Regions from separate parts of the Streptomyces showdoensis genome, predicted to be linked through region 2. Evidence: riboswitches for the same ligand, from Rfam matches in the RefSeq annotation. Region 2 holds a riboswitch; the other holds the start of a gene.
What was found. A riboswitch is a leader RNA that binds a small molecule or an ion and turns the genes downstream of it on or off. The one in region 2 is predicted to bind ZMP and ZTP.
Positions count from the first base shown of each region.

Region 1: another riboswitch for ZMP and ZTP. It lies ahead of ABD981_RS01260 (bifunctional 5,10-methylenetetrahydrofolate dehydrogenase/5,10-methenyltetrahydrofolate cyclohydrolase); the one in region 2 lies ahead of ABD981_RS15885 (serine hydroxymethyltransferase).

Region 1 covers NZ_BAAAXG010000002.1:277,867-286,204, forward strand. The annotation lists gene ABD981_RS01255 (GAF domain-containing protein) at 1-763, opposite strand, end outside; ZMP/ZTP riboswitch at 1,078-1,180, shown strand; gene ABD981_RS01260 (bifunctional 5,10-methylenetetrahydrofolate dehydrogenase/5,10-methenyltetrahydrofolate cyclohydrolase) at 1,209-2,063, shown strand; gene ABD981_RS01265 (hypothetical protein) at 2,251-3,036, shown strand; gene ABD981_RS01270 (SWIM zinc finger family protein) at 3,017-4,399, opposite strand; gene ABD981_RS01275 (DEAD/DEAH box helicase) at 4,396-7,539, opposite strand; gene ABD981_RS01280 (fatty acid desaturase family protein) at 7,798-8,338, shown strand, end outside.
Region 2 covers NZ_BAAAXG010000026.1:728,596-736,933, reverse strand. The annotation lists gene rocD (ornithine--oxo-acid transaminase) at 1-1,107, opposite strand, end outside; ZMP/ZTP riboswitch at 1,213-1,301, shown strand; gene ABD981_RS15885 (serine hydroxymethyltransferase) at 1,370-2,677, shown strand; gene trpS (tryptophan--tRNA ligase) at 2,821-3,834, shown strand; gene ABD981_RS15875 (2'-5' RNA ligase family protein) at 3,930-4,526, shown strand; gene dprE2 (decaprenylphospho-beta-D-erythro-pentofuranosid-2-ulose 2-reductase) at 4,591-5,346, opposite strand; gene dprE1 (decaprenylphosphoryl-beta-D-ribose oxidase) at 5,453-6,844, opposite strand; gene ABD981_RS15860 (phosphatase PAP2 family protein) at 7,117-7,656, shown strand; gene ABD981_RS15855 (decaprenyl-phosphate phosphoribosyltransferase) at 7,649-8,338, shown strand, end outside.

The sequences.
Region 1 (8,338 bases), on a different contig from region 2:
GGGTCAGCAGCTCGTCACCGCCCACGCCCTCCGGCCGGTGCGCCAGGACCACCAGGATCTCGCTGTGCCGACGGCTCAGCCGCAGCCGCCGCCCCGCCAGCTGCAGCAGCGCCTCGTCCCGGCCCAGCGCCGAGAGCCGCGGGCGGGCGGCGGCCGGGGCCGGGGAGAGCAGCGCCAGCTGCGACTCCGCCGCCCGCGCCACCGCTTGCACGAACGCCAGGCTGTGCGGGTGCGCGAGCCCGTCCCCGCCCGTGATGTCGACCGCGCCGAGCAGCCGCCCGCTGCGCGGGTCGTGCACCGGCGCCGCCGCGCAGGTCCACGCCTGCGCCGGGCGCTGGAAGTGCTCGGCGGCGCACACCTGCACCGGCCGGTCCACGGCGAGCGCGGTGCCCGGGGCGTTCGTGCCCGCCGCCGTCTCCGACCAGCGGGCCCCGGGCACGAAGTTCATCCGGCGCGCGCTGCGGAGCGTCCCCGGGTGGCCCTCCACCCACAGCATCCGCCCCGCCGCGTCGCAGACCGCGATCAGATGCTCGCCGTCCCGCGCGTACGCCCCCATCAGCTCCCGGATCACCGGCATCGCCGCCGCCAACGGGTGCTCCTCCCGGTGCCCCGCCAGCTCCTCCTCGTCGAGCTCGACCCGCGCCGCGCCGTCCGGACTCACCCGCGCCCGCACCGAGCGCCGCCAGGACTCGGCGACCAGCGCCCGCACCGGAGGGACGCCGAGCGGACCCCCGGCCGTGAACGCCTCGTGCGCCCGGCGCACCGCACCGGACCCGCCCGTCGCACACCCCCCGGCCGCCCCGCCCGCCCCGGACCCGCCCGCCCCGGCCGCCTCGGCCGTCCTGTCCGCCCCGTCGGTCCCGTCGGTCCCGTCCGTCGTGCTCGTCGTGCTCGCGGTGCTCGTCGTACCGGTCCGCGCAACGCTCAACTCGGCCTCCCCGGCGAGGTCGTCCGCCTCGTGGACGCCATCGTCGTGCGCGCGGGGGGCGCCGACAAGCGTCCGGGCGGCCTCGCATATGCCCCCTGTCCTGTATGCCCCCTGTCCGGTACCCGTCACGAGGACCGTCACGTACAGTGGTTCCGGGCCGTGACTGGCGCTTGAGGTGGATCACCACCGGGGAGCGGCCCGGCGGACGCGCCCCGCGCGTCCGTGTCGCGGTCGCGCGCCTGGGCATCCACCGGTCATCGTCGACGCCCAGGAGTGGCCCATGTCCACCAGCACCGCCCGCCTCATGGACGGCACCGCGCTCGCTCGCCGCACGGTCGAGGAGACCGCCGCCCGCGCCGCCGAGATCACCCGCCGCACCGGCACCACCCCCTGTCTGGCGACCGTCCTCGTCGGCGCCGACCCGGCCTCCGTCACGTACGTGAAGATGAAGCAGAACCGCTGCGCGAAGGCCGGAATCCGCTCCCAGCACGTCGAGCTGCCCGCCTCCACGACCACCGAGGAGCTCGTCGCGGCGATCACCGCGCTCTCCGAGGACCCCGAGGTCCACGGCATCCTGCTCCAGCACCCGGTCGGCCCGCACATCGACGAGCGCGCCGCGTTCGAGGCCATCGCCCCGGAGAAGGACGTCGACGGCGTCACCATGGCCTCCTTCGCCGCCATGGGCTTCGGCCTGCCCGGCTTCGTCTCCTGCACCCCCGGCGGCATCATGCGGCTGCTCGACGCGTACGACGTCGAGCTCAGCGGCAAGCGGGCCGTGGTCGTCGGCCGCAGCGCGATCCTCGGCAAGCCGGCCGGTCTGCTGCTCCTCGGCCGCGACGCCACCGTCACCTACTGCCACTCCCGCACCACCGACCTCTCCGCCGCCGTCCGCGAGGCCGACATCCTCGTCGCCGCCGTCGGCAAGCCCCACTTCATCAAGGGCGAGGACATCAAGCCGGGCGCCGTCGTGATCGACGCCGGCTACAACCCGGGCAACGTCGGCGACGTCGACTTCGCGAGCGCCGCCGAGCGGGCCTCCCTCATCACCCCCGTCCCCGGCGGCGTCGGCCCCATGACGATCGCCGTCCTGCTCGCCCAGACCGTCGAGGGGGCCGAGCGCCAGCTCGGGCTGTGACCCGGTCACGGCCCTGGCCGCCCACCGGGGACGCCGGTCCGGTACGTCCCTTCCTGACCGGTCCGTGCTCACCCCGCGGTGATCAGGGTCTCGCCCCAGCAGCGGGATTGTCACGGTTCTGTACGAGCGGCGCCCAAGTCGCGGATATCGCTCGCCACATGGGCGACGCCGGGTGAACCTGTTCCCTATGCTCCACCCGCCGACGGCATCCCCGTCCCGCGGCGCCCGGCCCCCTCGACGGCCGGGCGCCGTCGCCCTGCTCGCCGCGGCGCTCGCCGCGGTCCTGCTCCTCTCGGGCGTCCTCACCGCGCGCGGCGGCACCGACGCCCGTGCCCCGCGCGCCGTGGGCCCCGCGCCCGCCGGGGCCGCCACGGCTCCGCCGCCGGACGCGGGACCCGCCGGAGGGCGGGCCGACACGCCGTACGACACGCCCGGCCAGCACCCCTCTGCCCAGGGCGAGAGCCCCTCGCCCCTGCCGACCCGTACCGCGGACCCGACCAGGACGGCGAAGCCCCGCCACACCCGCAAGGCCACCACGACGCCCACCGCACCCGCCACCACCCCGGCGACCGGCGGCCCGAGCCGGCGCCCCCGGCCCGGCGCGAGCCGCTCGACCGCGCCGGCGGGCACGACGTACGACCGGCTGCGCGTCGGCGACTGCTTCGACATCGACCGCGACGCGCCGGGCACCGTCGTCCACCGCCCCTGCGACAGGCGGCACGACGCCGAGGTCGTGGCCCGGCTGCGGCTCACCGGCAGGTACGCCGACGACGCGGCGGTCCGGGACGCGGCCGCCGACCTGTGCCGCGGGCTGCTCCGCCGCAAGGCGGCGGAACAGCCGCTCGGCACCCGCTGGACCACCTTCGTCCAGTACCCGTACCGCACCAGCTACCTGCTCGGCGAGGACACCGCCGTCTGCAGTCTGGCCGCTCCCTCCGGTACGGGCCGGAAGCTCACCGCTCCGCTGCAGTGACACCGCCCGGCGGCCCCGTCAGGGCGCCGCCACCGCCGCGAGCGCCGCCGCCGGGTCCTGTTCCGCCGGGCCCGCCGGGGTCCAGTGGCCGTGCTCCTTGCGGTACGGCCACCAGCGGCCGTCCTCGCCGAGGCGGAGCTGGGCGTCCGTGCCGGCCACCGTCCAGCGGGTGGCGCCCGCCGGCCGCAGCTCGGGCCGCTCCCCGTCCTCCCAGGCCTCCGCGAGCTGCGCCCGCGCCCGCACCAGCGCCTCGGGGGCCGGCACCCCCCTCCTCCTCCAGGACCGCCAGCGCGGCCACGCCGCCGAACCGCCATGCCCGCACGCCCCGTTCGAGCTCGGCCGGGCCGCGCCCGGACCCCTCGGCGAGCCGCGCCGCGATCCACGACACGGGCGCGCCCGCGGCGAGCCGCACCGCGTCCTGGGACGGCGTCAGCGGAGCGGCGTCGAAGGCCCCGGCGAGCATCCGGTGCGCCCGGGCCGCCGCGTCCGCCGCCAGGAACTCCAGCGCCGCCGGATCGATCCCGGGCTCCGGACCCTGCTCGGTGTCGAGCGACGGCGGCTCACCCGGTACCGCGGGCGGCCCCGGCGGGACGGGCAGCGGCGGCAGGATGCCACCCACCGCGAACGCCTCCTCCGCCGACACGCCCGACGGACGCCGCCCACCCGGCCGGCCGGACGCACCGGCCGCGCCGGACACACCCGAGGCGCCCGGCGCGCCGAGGCCACCGGGCCCGCCCGACCCGCCCGCCCCGGCACCCTCCGCCGCGCCCTCGGCCCCGGCCGCCCGCGCCGCGCTGCGCTCCTGCAGCGCGTCGAGCAGCGCCCGCTCCCCACGCCCCCGCATCAGCAGCAGCACGAACGGATCCTCGTCGAGCAGCCGCGCCACCTGGTAGCACAGCGCCGCCGTGTGCGGGCAGTGGTCCCAGGCCTCGCAGCCGCACCGCGGCTCCAGATCGCCGACGCCCGGCAGCAGTTCGAGCCCGGCCGCCGACGCGTCCTCCACCAGGTGCGGCGGCATCTCGCGGTCGAGCAGGGCCGCGATGTGCCCCGCACTGTCCACCGCCAGGTCGACCAGCCGGTCCCACTCCGCCCCGGACAGCTCCTGGAGCAGCACGTCGCTGCGGTACGCCGTGCCGTCGGGGTCCTGCACCACGGCCGTGATCCGGCCCGGCCGCACCGACACCGCGCCGACCGCGCCGGCCCGCGCGTGTCGCCGCCCCTGCTTGAGCTGCTGCCCGTCGAGCGCCGTGTCCTCCAGCGCCTGCAGCCACGCCCGGCCCCACCAGCTCCGGGCGAACACCGAGCCCCGCACCGGCGGCAGCGGCGCGAAGGTCCGCTCGTCCTCGGTCCCGTACCCGCTCATCGTCCGTCCTCCCCGCGCAGCCGCACCAGCTCCGCCAGCTCCGCGTCGGTCAGTTCCGTCAGTGCCGCCTCGCCGCCGCCGAGCACGGCGTCGGCCAGCTCGCGCTTGCGCTCCAGCATGGCCGCGATCCGGTCCTCGATCGTGCCCTCGGCGATCAGCCGGTGCACCTGCACCGGCTGGGTCTGGCCGATGCGGTACGCGCGGTCGGTGGCCTGCGCCTCCACCGCCGGGTTCCACCAGCGGTCGTAGTGCACGACGTGCCCGGCCCGGGTCAGGTTGAGCCCGGTGCCCGCCGCCTTCAGCGACAGCAGGAAGACCGGCACCTCGCCGGCCTGGAAGCGGGCGACCATCGCCTCCCGCTCGGCGACCGGCGTGCCGCCGTGCAGGAACTGGGTGGGCACGCCGCGCCCGGCCAGGTGCGCCTCGAGGAGCCGGGCCATCTGCACGTACTGCGTGAAGACGAGGACGCTCGCGTCCTCCGCCAGGATCGTGTCGAGCAGCTCGTCGAGCAGCTCCAGCTTCCCCGAGCGGCCCTCCACCCGGGGGCGCTCCTCCTTGAGGTACTGCGCCGGGTGGTTGCAGATCTGCTTGAGGCCGGTGAGCAGCTTGACCACCAGACCGCGCCGCTCCATCCCGTCGGCCTCGGCGATCGCGGCCAGCGTCTCGCGGACGACGGCCTCGTAGAGACCCGCCTGCTCCTTCGTCAGGGCCACCGCACGGTCGGTCTCCGTCTTCGGCGGCAGTTCCGGAGCGATCCCCGGGTCCGACTTGCGGCGCCGCAGCAGGAACGGGCGCACCAGCGCGGAGAGCCGCTCGGCCGCCGCCGGATCGCGACCGCCCTCGACCGCCGAGGCGTAGCGGGCCCGGAACGCGCCGAGCCCGCCGAGCAGCCCCGGCGTCGTCCAGTCGAGGATCGCCCACAGCTCGGAGAGGTTGTTCTCCACCGGCGTGCCCGACAGCGCGACCCGCGCCGCACCCGGGATCGTGCGCAGCGCGCGGGCGGTCGCCGCGTACGGGTTCTTGACGTGCTGCGCCTCGTCCGCGACGACCAGGCCCCAGGAGCGCTCGGCGAGCCGGCGCGCGTCGAGCCGCATCGTGCCGTACGTGGTGAGGACGAACTCGCCGTCGGCGAGGGCGTCCAGGTCCCGCGCCGGGCCGTGGAAGCGGCGCACCGGCGTGCCGGGGGCGAACTTCTCGATCTCGCGCTGCCAGTTGCCCATCAGCGAGGTCGGGCACACCACCAGGGTGGGCCCGGCGGACCGCGGATCGCTCTGCCGGTGCAGATGCAGGGCGATCAGCGTGATCGTCTTGCCCAGGCCCATGTCGTCGGCGAGGCACCCGCCGAGCCCGAGCGAGGTCATCCGGTGCAGCCAGCCGAGACCGCGCAGCTGGTAGTCGCGCAGGGTCGCGGCGAGCGCGGCGGGCTGGGCGACCTCCTCTCCGCCGCCCTCGGGGTCGGCGAGCCGCGCCCGCAGCCGCTCCACCCAGCCGGTCGCCTCGACCTCGACCCGGCGCCCGTCGACCTCGGCGGTGCCGGTGAGGACGGCGCCCAGTGCGTCGACCGGGGTGAGCGTGCGGTCCCGGGAGGCACGGGCCCGCCGCAGCTCCTCGGGGTCGACGAGCACCCACTGGTCCCGGAGGCGGACGAGCGGCCGGCCGGCCTCGGCGATCCGGTCGAGCTCCGCGCGCGTCAGCTCCTCGTCGCCCACCGCGAAGCGCCAGTCGAAGGAGAGCAGGGCGTCGGCGGAGAGGAACGAGGGCAGGGCGTCGCCCCGGTCGCGCGCGGCGCGGCCGCCAGGGCCGTCGGGCTCGTCGTCCGGACCCCCGGCGGCACCGGAGGCGCCGAAGCCACGGAACCCGCCCGACGCGCCGGGCCCTTCGGGCGTGCCCGCCGGGCCGATGACGGCCCGGGCGGTGAGCCGGTTCGCGAGCTCGCGCGGCCAGTGGACGCGGACCCCGGTCGCCGCGAGCGCGCGGGCCGCGGGCCCCAGGAGCTCGGTGATCTCCTCGTCGGCGAGGTCGACGGCGTCGGGGACGGCCGCCGAGAGCAGCGGTGAGAGCGGCGGCCATGCCCTCGCCGCGCGCCGCAGCGCGAGCAGGGCATCCATCCGGGCGCGGGGCCCGAAGGCGGCGCCCGCCGGGGAGGTCCCGGCCCACACCGCGGCCGCGTCCGCGACCAGGGTGGGGTCGGCGACGGCGTGCATCTGCAGGACGGCGCGGAAGGCGGGGCCGGGGACGGTGGCGGCGGACCCGCAGACGCCGTCGGCGAGGTCCGTCCCCGCCGCCGGGCCCGGGCCGTCCGCACCCGTCAGTTCCAGCCGCAACGACAGCCGGACGCCCGCGTCGTGACCCGCCGCCACGTCCGCGGCCCAGCCCCGCTGGTGGGGGAGCTCCTGGGGATCCTGGCGCTCGTCGGCGGCGAAGGCCGGTCCGCCGGCGGCCAGGGGAGCGGCCGGGGTGCGGGGCAGCACGTCGGCGACGGCGTCGGCGAACGCCCGCAGCAGGCCCTCCTGTTCGGGAAGCATCAGCGGCTCGTCCTCCGCCGCGGCCGGCAGGGGGACGGCGTGGGCGGACGGCGGCATGGAGGCGGCGAGGTCACGGAGCGCGGCCAGCTCCTCGGGACCCAGCGGACCGGCCCGCCACGCGTCGCGGTCGGTGGCGGTGAGCCCGGGCAGCAGCAGGCCCCGGGCCACCAGGCCGAGGGAGAACAGCGCCGCCGCGCCCCAGAACGCGGCCGCGGGCGAGGCGCCGTCGGCGGAGCGCGCCCGTACGAGGACCGGCAGGGCCTCCCGTACGGGGAGCAGCAGGGCGGGCACGGTCCGCGGGAGGACGTCGTCGCCGACGACGGTCAGGTCGGTGACGCTGCCGGTGCCGGCCGACGGTCGGAACTCCGGGGCCCAGAAGGCGATGCGGCCCGCGCGCGGCGGATCGGCGGGGAGGAAGACGGCGGAACAGCGAACGAGTTCGTCGTCGGGCGAGCCGGGGGAGCCGGGGGAGCCGGGGGAGCCGGGCGCGTCGGACGGGCCGGGGGCGGCGAGGGCGTCGGGGGAGTCAGAGGAGTCAGAGGAGTCGAGGGAGGGGACTACGGGACTCGGGGAAGACGGAGAGGGAGGGGACGAGGGCGACGGCGACAGCGACAACGCATTCCTCAAATTTGACTACCGTGGGGTCGAGCGGCCGAGGGTACCCGAACGCGGCATCCGCACGCGCCGCGCGACGCCGTGATCCGGGTCACCCCCACCCGTCGGGGTGGGGAAGACCCCACCCCCGCCCGAGGGCCGCCCCCCGAGCGGGCCCGGGTGGTGCCGCCATGGCCCGGTCCGAGTGCTCATCCGTACGTTTCTACAAGCCGCCGCGACCCACGCTGCGGCTCCTTCCACGGACCCCGGAGCCCCGCCATGTCCCAGGCCACCGCGACGCTCGCCGCGCCCCTCGCGGCCCCCGACCCGCGCCCCGCCCGCCGTCACGGCAAGGGCGGCGGCAGCGAGTTCGCCCCGCTGCTGCGCAGCATCAAGGAGCAGGGGCTCCTCGACCGCCGGCCCGGCTGGTACGCCCGGGGCATCCTGGTCAACCTCCTCGGCATCGCCGCCGTGATCGGCGGACTCGTCCTCCTCGGCCCGTCCTGGTGGGCGCTGCTCCTCGCCGTGCCGCTCGCGCTGCTCTCCGCCCGCGTCTCCTTCGTCGGCCACGACGCCGGCCACGCGCAGATCACCGACCGGCGCGGCCTCGGCCGGGCCATCCAGCTCGTCCACGCCAACCTGCTCCTGGGCATGAGCCGCGAGTGGTGGAACGACAAGCACAACCGCCACCACGCCAACCCCAACCACCTCGACAAGGACCCGGACGTGGCCGCCGACGTCCTCGTCTTCGCCGCCCACCAGACCGGCGGACGCACCGGTCTGCGCCGCTGGCTCACCCGCCACCAGGCCTGGCTGTTCT
Region 2 (8,338 bases):
GTCCTTCACCAGCACCCCCCGCTCCATCAACCGCTCCGAGATCTCCCGCCCCGTCCCCTTCTCCGGAACGATGTCGACCCCGGCCCACAGCCCGCGCCCGCGCACCGACTCCACCGCCCCGCCGCCCACGAGCAGCCCCAGCTCCGCGTGCAGGTGCTCGCCGAGCTCGGTCGCCCGCTGCTGGTACTCGCCGGTGCGCAGCATCGCGATCACCTCCAGGGCCACCGCGCAGGCCAGCGGGTTGCCGCCGAAGGTCGACCCGTGCTCACCGGGCCGGAACACCCCCAGCACGTCCCGGTCCGCGACCACCGCCGAGACCGGCACCACGCCGCCCCCGAGCGCCTTGCCCAGGATGTAGACGTCGGGCACGACGCCCTCGTGCTCGCAGGCGAAGGTCCGCCCCGTACGCCCCAGACCGGACTGGATCTCGTCGGCCATGAACAGCACGTTCCGCCGGGCCGTCAGCTCCCGCACCCCGCGCAGATAGCCGGCCGGCGGCACGAGCACCCCCGCCTCGCCCTGGATCGGCTCCATCAGGACGGCCACCGTGTTCTCCGTGACCGCCGCCTCCAGCGCGGTGAGGTCGCCGTACGGAACGATCTCGAACCCCGGCGTGTACGGACCGAAGTGGTCCCGCGCCTCGTGGTCCGTGGAGAAGCTGACGATCGTCGTGGTCCGGCCGTGGAAGTTGTTCGCCGCCACCACGATCTTCGCGTGCCCGTCCGGCACGCCCTTCACCTCGTACCCCCACTTCCGGGCCGTCTTCACCGCCGTCTCGACCGCCTCGGCGCCGGTGTTCATCGGCAGCACCGCCTCCTTGCCGCACAGCTCGGCCAGGCGCGTGCAGAACTCGGCGAACCGGTCGTGGTGGAAGGCCCGCGAGGTCAGCGTCACCCGCTCCAGCTGCGCCCGCGCCGCCTCCAGGAGGCGCGGGTTGCGGTGCCCGAAGTTGAGCGCCGAGTACCCGGCGAGCATGTCGAGGTAGCGGCGCCCCTCGACGTCGGTCACCCACGCCCCTTCGGCGGTGGCGACGACCACGGGCAGGGGGTGGTAGTTGTGGGCGCTGTGCGCGTCCGCGGCAGTGATCTCGTCTTGCGTTCTCGACACGGGATCTCCGATCGTCCTGCGGCCAGGGGCTGGTGTCCCCTTTTCTTATCGTCGCTCGGATGCCGGACGGAGAAACCTGCGTGACGGCGCGCCCGCTAGGCTGGAAACACGCACGGCGACTGGCGTACGGGGAAGCGACCCCGGGGGAGCCGCGCGGCAGACCACACGAGGTGCCGCCCGCCTGGGCATCACGGGAACCGACCGGGTCCCGTGTGGCGCCGAGGCGTCCCGGGACCGTCCCGCCGAAACCCGGAGCGACGCCATGACGACCCCCGCGCACCCCACGCACGGCACCACCGTCCCCACCCCCACCCCCACGCACCCCGCCCTCGCCGCCGCCGACCCCGAGCTCGCCGCCCTCGTCGGGGCGGAGGAGCGCCTCCAGGCCGAGACGCTGCGGCTGATCCCGAGCGAGAACTACGTCTCCGCCGCGGTCCTCGAAGCCTCCGGCACGGTGCTGCAGAACAAGTACAGCGAGGGCTACCCCGGCCGCCGCTACTACGAGGGCCAGCAGAACATCGACCAGGTCGAGACCCTGGCCGTCGAGCGGGCCAAGGCCCTGTTCGGCGTGGACCACGCCAACGTCCAGCCCTACTCCGGCTCCCCGGCCAACCTCGCCGTCTACCTCGCCTTCGCGCAGCCCGGCGACACGGTGATGGGCATGGCCCTGCCGATGGGCGGCCACCTCACCCACGGCTGGGGCGTCTCGGCGACGGGCACCTGGTTCCGGGGCGTGCAGTACGGCGTGCGCCACGAGGACGGGCTGATCGACTTCGACCAGGTACGGGAGCTCGCCCTCGAGGAGCGCCCGAAGGTGATCTTCTGCGGCGGCACCGCGCTGCCCCGCACGATCGACTTCGCGGCCTTCGGCGAGATCGCCCGGGAGGCCGGCGCGGTGCTGGTCGCCGACGTGGCCCACATCGCGGGCCTGATCGCGGGCGGCGCCCACCCGTCCCCGGTGCCGCACGTCGACGTGATCTCCACGACCACCCACAAGACCCTGCGCGGCCCGCGCGGCGCGATGCTGATGTCCCGCGAGGAGCACGCCAAGGCCCTCGACAAGGCGGTCTTCCCCGGCCTCCAGGGAGGCCCGCACAACCAGACCACCGCCGCCATCGCCGTGGCCCTGCGCGAGGCGGCGCAGCCGTCCTTCCGCAGCTACGCGCACGCGGTCGTCGCCAACGCCAAGGCGCTCGCCGAGGCGCTGCTGGCCCGCGGCTTCGACCTGGTCTCGGGCGGCACGGACAACCACCTGATCCTGATGGACCTGACCCCCAAGGAGGTCCCGGGCAAGATCGCCGCGAAGGCCCTCGACCGGGCCGGGATCGTCGTGAACTACAACACGGTCCCGTACGACACCCGGAAGCCCTTCGACCCCTCCGGCGTCCGCATCGGCACGCCGTCCCTCACCTCCCGCGGCCTGGACGTCACGCACATGCCGCTGGTCGCGGAGTGGATCGACCGGGGCGTGGCCGCGGCGGGCAAGGGCGACGAGGACGCCCTGGCGGCGGTCCGCGCCGAGGTCGCCGAGCTGATGGCCGCGTACCCGGCCCCGGGCCTGCCGGTCTGACCCGCCGGGGGTGCGCCGCCTCCGCCCCGGAGCGCGGCGCACCACCCCGGGCGCGCTCCGCTGTGTCCCACCTCTCACCGCCCACGAACCCCGGCAGCGAGGGCAGTCGGGGATCGCCTTCCGCACCTGAGAGAATGATGGGCATGGCCTCTGACAGTCCTCGTGTGCTCTCCGGAATCCAGCCCACCGCCGGCTCGTTCCACCTCGGCAACTACCTCGGCGCCGTGCGCCAGTGGGTCGCCCTGCAGGAGTCCCACGACGCCTTCTACATGGTGGTGGACCTGCACGCGATCACGGTCCCGCAGGACCCCGCCGCGCTGCGCGCCAACACCCGGCTCGCCGCGGCCCAGCTGCTCGCCGCGGGCCTCGACCCGGAGCGCTGCACCCTCTTCGTCCAGAGCCACGTGCCCGAGCACGCCCAGCTCGCCTGGCTGATGAACTGCCTCACCGGCTTCGGCGAGGCCTCCCGCATGACGCAGTTCAAGGACAAGTCCGCCAAGCAGGGCGCGGGCAACGCGAGCGTCGGCCTCTTCACGTACCCGATCCTCCAGGTCGCGGACATCCTGCTCTACCAGGCCCACCAGGTCCCGGTCGGCGAGGACCAGCGCCAGCACATCGAGCTGACCCGCGACCTCGCGGAGCGCTTCAACGGGCGCTTCGGCGAGACCTTCACGATCCCGGCTCCGTACATCCTCAAGGAGACGGCGAAGATCTACGACCTGCAGGACCCGGCGATCAAGATGAGCAAGTCGGCGTCGACCCCCAAGGGTCTGATCAACCTGCTCGACGACCCGAAGACGACGGCGAAGAAGGTCAAGAGCGCCGTCACGGACACCGACACGGTGATCCGCTTCGACCCGGAGAACAAGGCCGGCGTCTCCAACCTGCTCACCATCATGTCCGTGCTCACCGACACGTCGGTCGCCGACCTGGAGAAGAGCTACGAGGGCAAGATGTACGGCGCGCTGAAGACCGACCTGGCCGAGGTCATGGTGGACTTCGTCACGCCGTTCCGGACCCGGACGCAGGAATACCTGGACGACCCGGAGACGCTGGACTCGGTCCTGGCCAAGGGCGCGGAGAAGGCCCGCGCGGTCGCCGCGGAGACGCTGGCGCAGGCCTACGACCGGATGGGCTTCCTGCCCGCGAAGCACTGAGCCGAAGGGCCCTGGCCACGAGGGTGGTGCAGGCCGCACACTGGGCGCCTGCACCACTCGTGCACATTTCTCGACGGACGACGGAGGAGAACGACGTGGGGACCGTAACGCTCGGCGTTTCGATCGCGGTCCCGGAGCCTCACGGCAGCCGCCTCCAGGAGCTGCGCGCGGGCTTCGGGGATGCCGCCGCGCACGGCATCCCGACCCACGTCACCCTGCTCCCGCCGACCGAGGTGGCCGCGGAGCGGCTGCCGGAGATCGCGGCGCACCTCGCCGGGATCGCGGCCACCAGCGAGCCCTTCGCGATGCGGCTGGAGGGCACCGGCACGTTCCGGCCGCTCTCCCCGGTCGTCTTCGTCAAGCTGGTCGAGGGCGCGTCCGGCTGCGACCGGCTCCAGGAGCTGGTCCGCGACGAGACCGGCCCGGTCCCGCGCGAGCTGCAGTTCCCGTACCACCCGCACGTCACCGTCGCCCACGGCATCTCCGAGGAGGGGATGGACCGGGCGTTCGAGGAGCTCTCCGGCTACGAGGCGGACTGGATCTGCCGCTCCTTCGCGCTGTACGAGCAGGGCGCGGACGGGGTGTGGCGCAAGCTCTGCGACTACGAGTTCGGCAGCGGCCGCACCGTCTCGGCGGTCCCGGCCCAGTGCGGCAGCCCGGTCGAGTCCCCGGCGGCGACCCCGGCGGTCTGAGCCCCCCGCTCACGAGCGGCCGGGCCCGGGGCCGGGCCCGCCCGTACCGGCCGCGCCACCCGCCTCAGACCGGCAGTCGCCGGAACACCGCCCGCGGCACGTGCCGCAGCGCCGACATCACCACGCGCAGGCTGCCCGGCACCCACACCGTCTCCGAGCGCCGCCGCAGCCCCAGCTCGATCGCCGTGGCGACCGCCTCGGGCGTGGTCGCGAGCGGCGCCTCCGCCAGGCCCTCGGTCATCCTGGAGCGGACGAAGCCGGGCCGGACGACCATCACCTGCACCCCGGTGCCGTGCATCGCGTCCCCGAGCCCCTGCGCGAACGCGTCGAGCCCGGCCTTGGACGAGCCGTAGATGAAGTTGGCCCGCCGGGCCCGCTCCCCGGCGACCGACGAGAGCACCACCAGCGAGCCGTGCCCCTGCGCCTGGAGCGCCTGCGCGCAGACCAGGCCGGCCGAGACGGCGCCGGTGTAGTTGGTCTGGGCGACCCGGACGGCGGCCGACGGGTCGGACTCGTCGCGCGCCTGGTCGCCGAGGACGCCGAAGGCGAGCAGCACCATGTCGATGTCGCCCTCGGTGAACAGCTTGCCGAGTCGTTCCTCGTGGGACTCGGTGTCCAGCGCGTCGAAGGGCACGGTGTGCACGACGGCACCGAGCGCGCGCAGCGAGTCCGCGGCGGCGGTGAGGGCGGGGGAGGGGCGCCCGGCCAGCCAGACGACGCGGGTGCGGCGGGCGATCAGCCGGCGCGCGGTGGCGAGGCCGATCTCGGAGGCGCCGCCGAGAACGAGCAGGGACTGCGGGGCGCCGAAGGCGTCCTTCATGGCGTTCACGCTCCTCAGAGGGCGAGTCGGGGCGAAGGGGGACGGAGGCCGCGATCGGGGATCGGGGATCGGGGAACGGAGAGGGGGGATCGCGGAGGTGCCGGGGTCACAGCCCCAGCCGCCGGGACAGGTCGGACACGAAGACCCCCGCGGGGTCGAGCCGCCCGCGCAGCTCGCGGAAGTCGGCCAGCCTCGGGTACATCGCGGCGAGCAGCTCGGGCCGCAGCCGGGAGTCCTTGGCGAGGTAGACCCGGCCGCCCGCGGCGACGACCTCCTCGTCGAGCTCGTCGAGGAAGGCGCCGAGGCCGCTGAGCGAGGCCGGGATGTCGAGGGCGAGGGTCCAGCCGGGCAGGGGGAAGGAGAGCCAGCCGGGGTCGGACTCGCCGAAGCGCTTCAGTACGGCGAGGAAGGACGGGCAGCGGCGGCTGGCGATCCGCCGGACGACCCGGCGCAGGGTCTCCTCCTGCCCGTACCCGACGACGAACTGGTACTGCACGAAGCCGCCGCGCCCGTACACCCGGTTCCAGTGCGGGACCCCGTCGAGGGGGTGGAAGAAGGAGGTCAGCCGCTGGAGCCGGCCGGTGGAGCGGCGGGGGGCCCTGCGGTACCAGAGCTCGTTGAAGGCGCCCACGGTGTGCCGGCCGAGCAGCCCCTCGGGGACGTACGCGGGCGCGCCGGGCAGTCGTCCGGGCCGGAAGGCGAGCGGACCGCGGCGGGCCCGCAGGGGCAGGGCCTCGTACGGGGCGTGGTCGCCGCGGGTGAGGACGGCGCGGCCGGTCGCGGCGCCGCGGGCGAGCAGGTCGATCCAGGCGACCGAGTAGCGGTAGAGGTGGTCGGTGGAGGTGAGCCGGGCCATGAGGTCGTCGAGGTCGTCGGCGCGTTCGGTGTCGACGGTCATCAGCGAGCTCTCGACGGGCAGCAGCCGCAGGGTGACGGAGAGGATCACCCCGGTCAGGCCCATGCCGCCGGCGGTCGCGTCGAAGAGCGGCTCGCCGGGCGCGAGGGTGTGCACCCGGCCGTCGGCGGTGAGCAGGTCCAGGGAGACGACGTGCCGGGAGAAGGAGCCGGAGACGTGGTGGTTCTTGCCGTGGATGTCGGCGCCGACCGCCCCGCCGACGGTGACGTAGCGGGTGCCGGGGGAGACGGGCACGAACCAGCCGAGCGGCAGCAGCACCTCCATCAGGTGGTGCAGGCTGACGCCCGCGTCGCAGACGGCGAGCCCGGCCTCGGCGTCGATGGCGCGGATCCGGGCGAGGCCGGTCATGTCGAGGACGGAGCCGCCCGCGTTCTGGGCGGCGTCGCCGTAGGCCCGGCCGAGTCCGCGGGCGATCGACCCCCGGGCGCCGCAGGCGCGGACGGCGGCGGCGGCCTCCTCGTACGTACGGGGGCGGATCACGCGCGCGAGGGTGGGGGCGGTGCGGCCCCACCCGGTGAGGGTGTCGACATCGGTGGGGATGTCCGTCGCGACACCGGTCTCGAAGTCCGTCTCGGCAGCCATGGAGGTGACCGTATCGCCGTGAGTGTCGCTTATGCCGGGATTGGTGGGCGGTTCGTCGAAATGGGTGATTAAACGAGTGTCAGGAAAGCGTGCCGTCCCGTACGACACCTTCGCGCGTCAGAGTCGCCTCTGGCCGCGCCCGGCCGACGGGCACGACGCGCGACACGGGCACGACGGGCACGACGCGCGACACGGGCACGACGGGCGGCACGGCAGGACACGCGACACGGGCAGGGCGCCGCATCGGCGGACCGGGGAGGCGGGCGAGACGCATGCGACACGGGGACTGGGCCGAGGCCGATCACCGGATCCTGGCCGCCGCGCACGCCCACGGGCGCCGCCCCGCCGTGGCCGCGGCCGCCCGCGCGCTCTCGCTCGGCGGGGAGCACGGGGCCCTCTGGATCGCCGCCGGACTCGCCGGCGCCGCCCTGGACCCGCCGCACCGCACCGGCTGGCTGCGCGGCACGGCCCTGATCGGCGCCGCGCACCTCGCCAGCATGGGCGTCAAGCGGCTCGTGCGGCGCCCCCGGCCGCACCCCGGGGCGTACCCGCCGCTCGTCCGCACCGCGGGCCGGCACTCCTTCCCCAGTTCCCACGCCGCCTCCGCCGCCGCGGCCGCCGTCGCCTTCGCCGCGCTCCACCCGCCGACCCGGCCCGTCGCCGTGCCCGCCGCCGCCGCGATGTGCCTCTCCCGGCTGGTGGCCGGGGTCCACTACCCGACCGACGTCGCCGCCGGAGCCCTCCTGGGCGCCGCCACGGCCGCGGCGGGCCGGACCTGGCTGGCGAAGGCCCCGGGAGGCACCCGTGCCTGACCCCACGACCCCCACGACCGGCACCGGCGGCCCCGTCGGCGGCACCGGCACCGCCCTCCTCGCACGCCGCGCCCCCGCGCCCCGGCCCCCGGCCCGCCCCGGCGCCCTCGCCGGCACCCGCGGGCTCCTCGGCGGGCTCGTCCGCACCGCCCGGCCCCGCCAGTGGGTCAAGAACGCGCTCGTCGCCGCCGCGCCCGCCGCCGCCGGGCAGCTGGTCTCCTGGCCCACCGCCGCCCGACTCGCCCTGGTCTTCGCCCTGTTCACGGCCGCCGCCTCCGCCGTGTACCTGGTCAACGACGCCCGCGACGCCGGCGCCGACCGTGCCCACCCGGTGAAACGGCACCGCCCCGTCGCCGCCGGACTCGTCCCCGTACCCCTCGCGTACACGACGGGCGCCCTGCTCGGCCTCGGTGCGGCGGTCGCGAGCGCCCTGCTGTGCAACGCCATGACGGCGCTGCTCCTGACCGGGTACCTCGCCATGCAACTCGCCTACTGCGTCCGCCTCAAGCACGTCCTCGTCGTCGACCTCGCCGTCGTCGCCACCGGCTTCCTGATGCGGGCGATGATCGGCGGGATCGCGCTGGGCATCCCGCTCTCCCGCTGGTTCCTCATCACCACCGGCTTCGGCGCGCTGTTCATGGTCGCGGCCAAGCGCTACTCGGAAGCCGTGCAGATGGAGGAC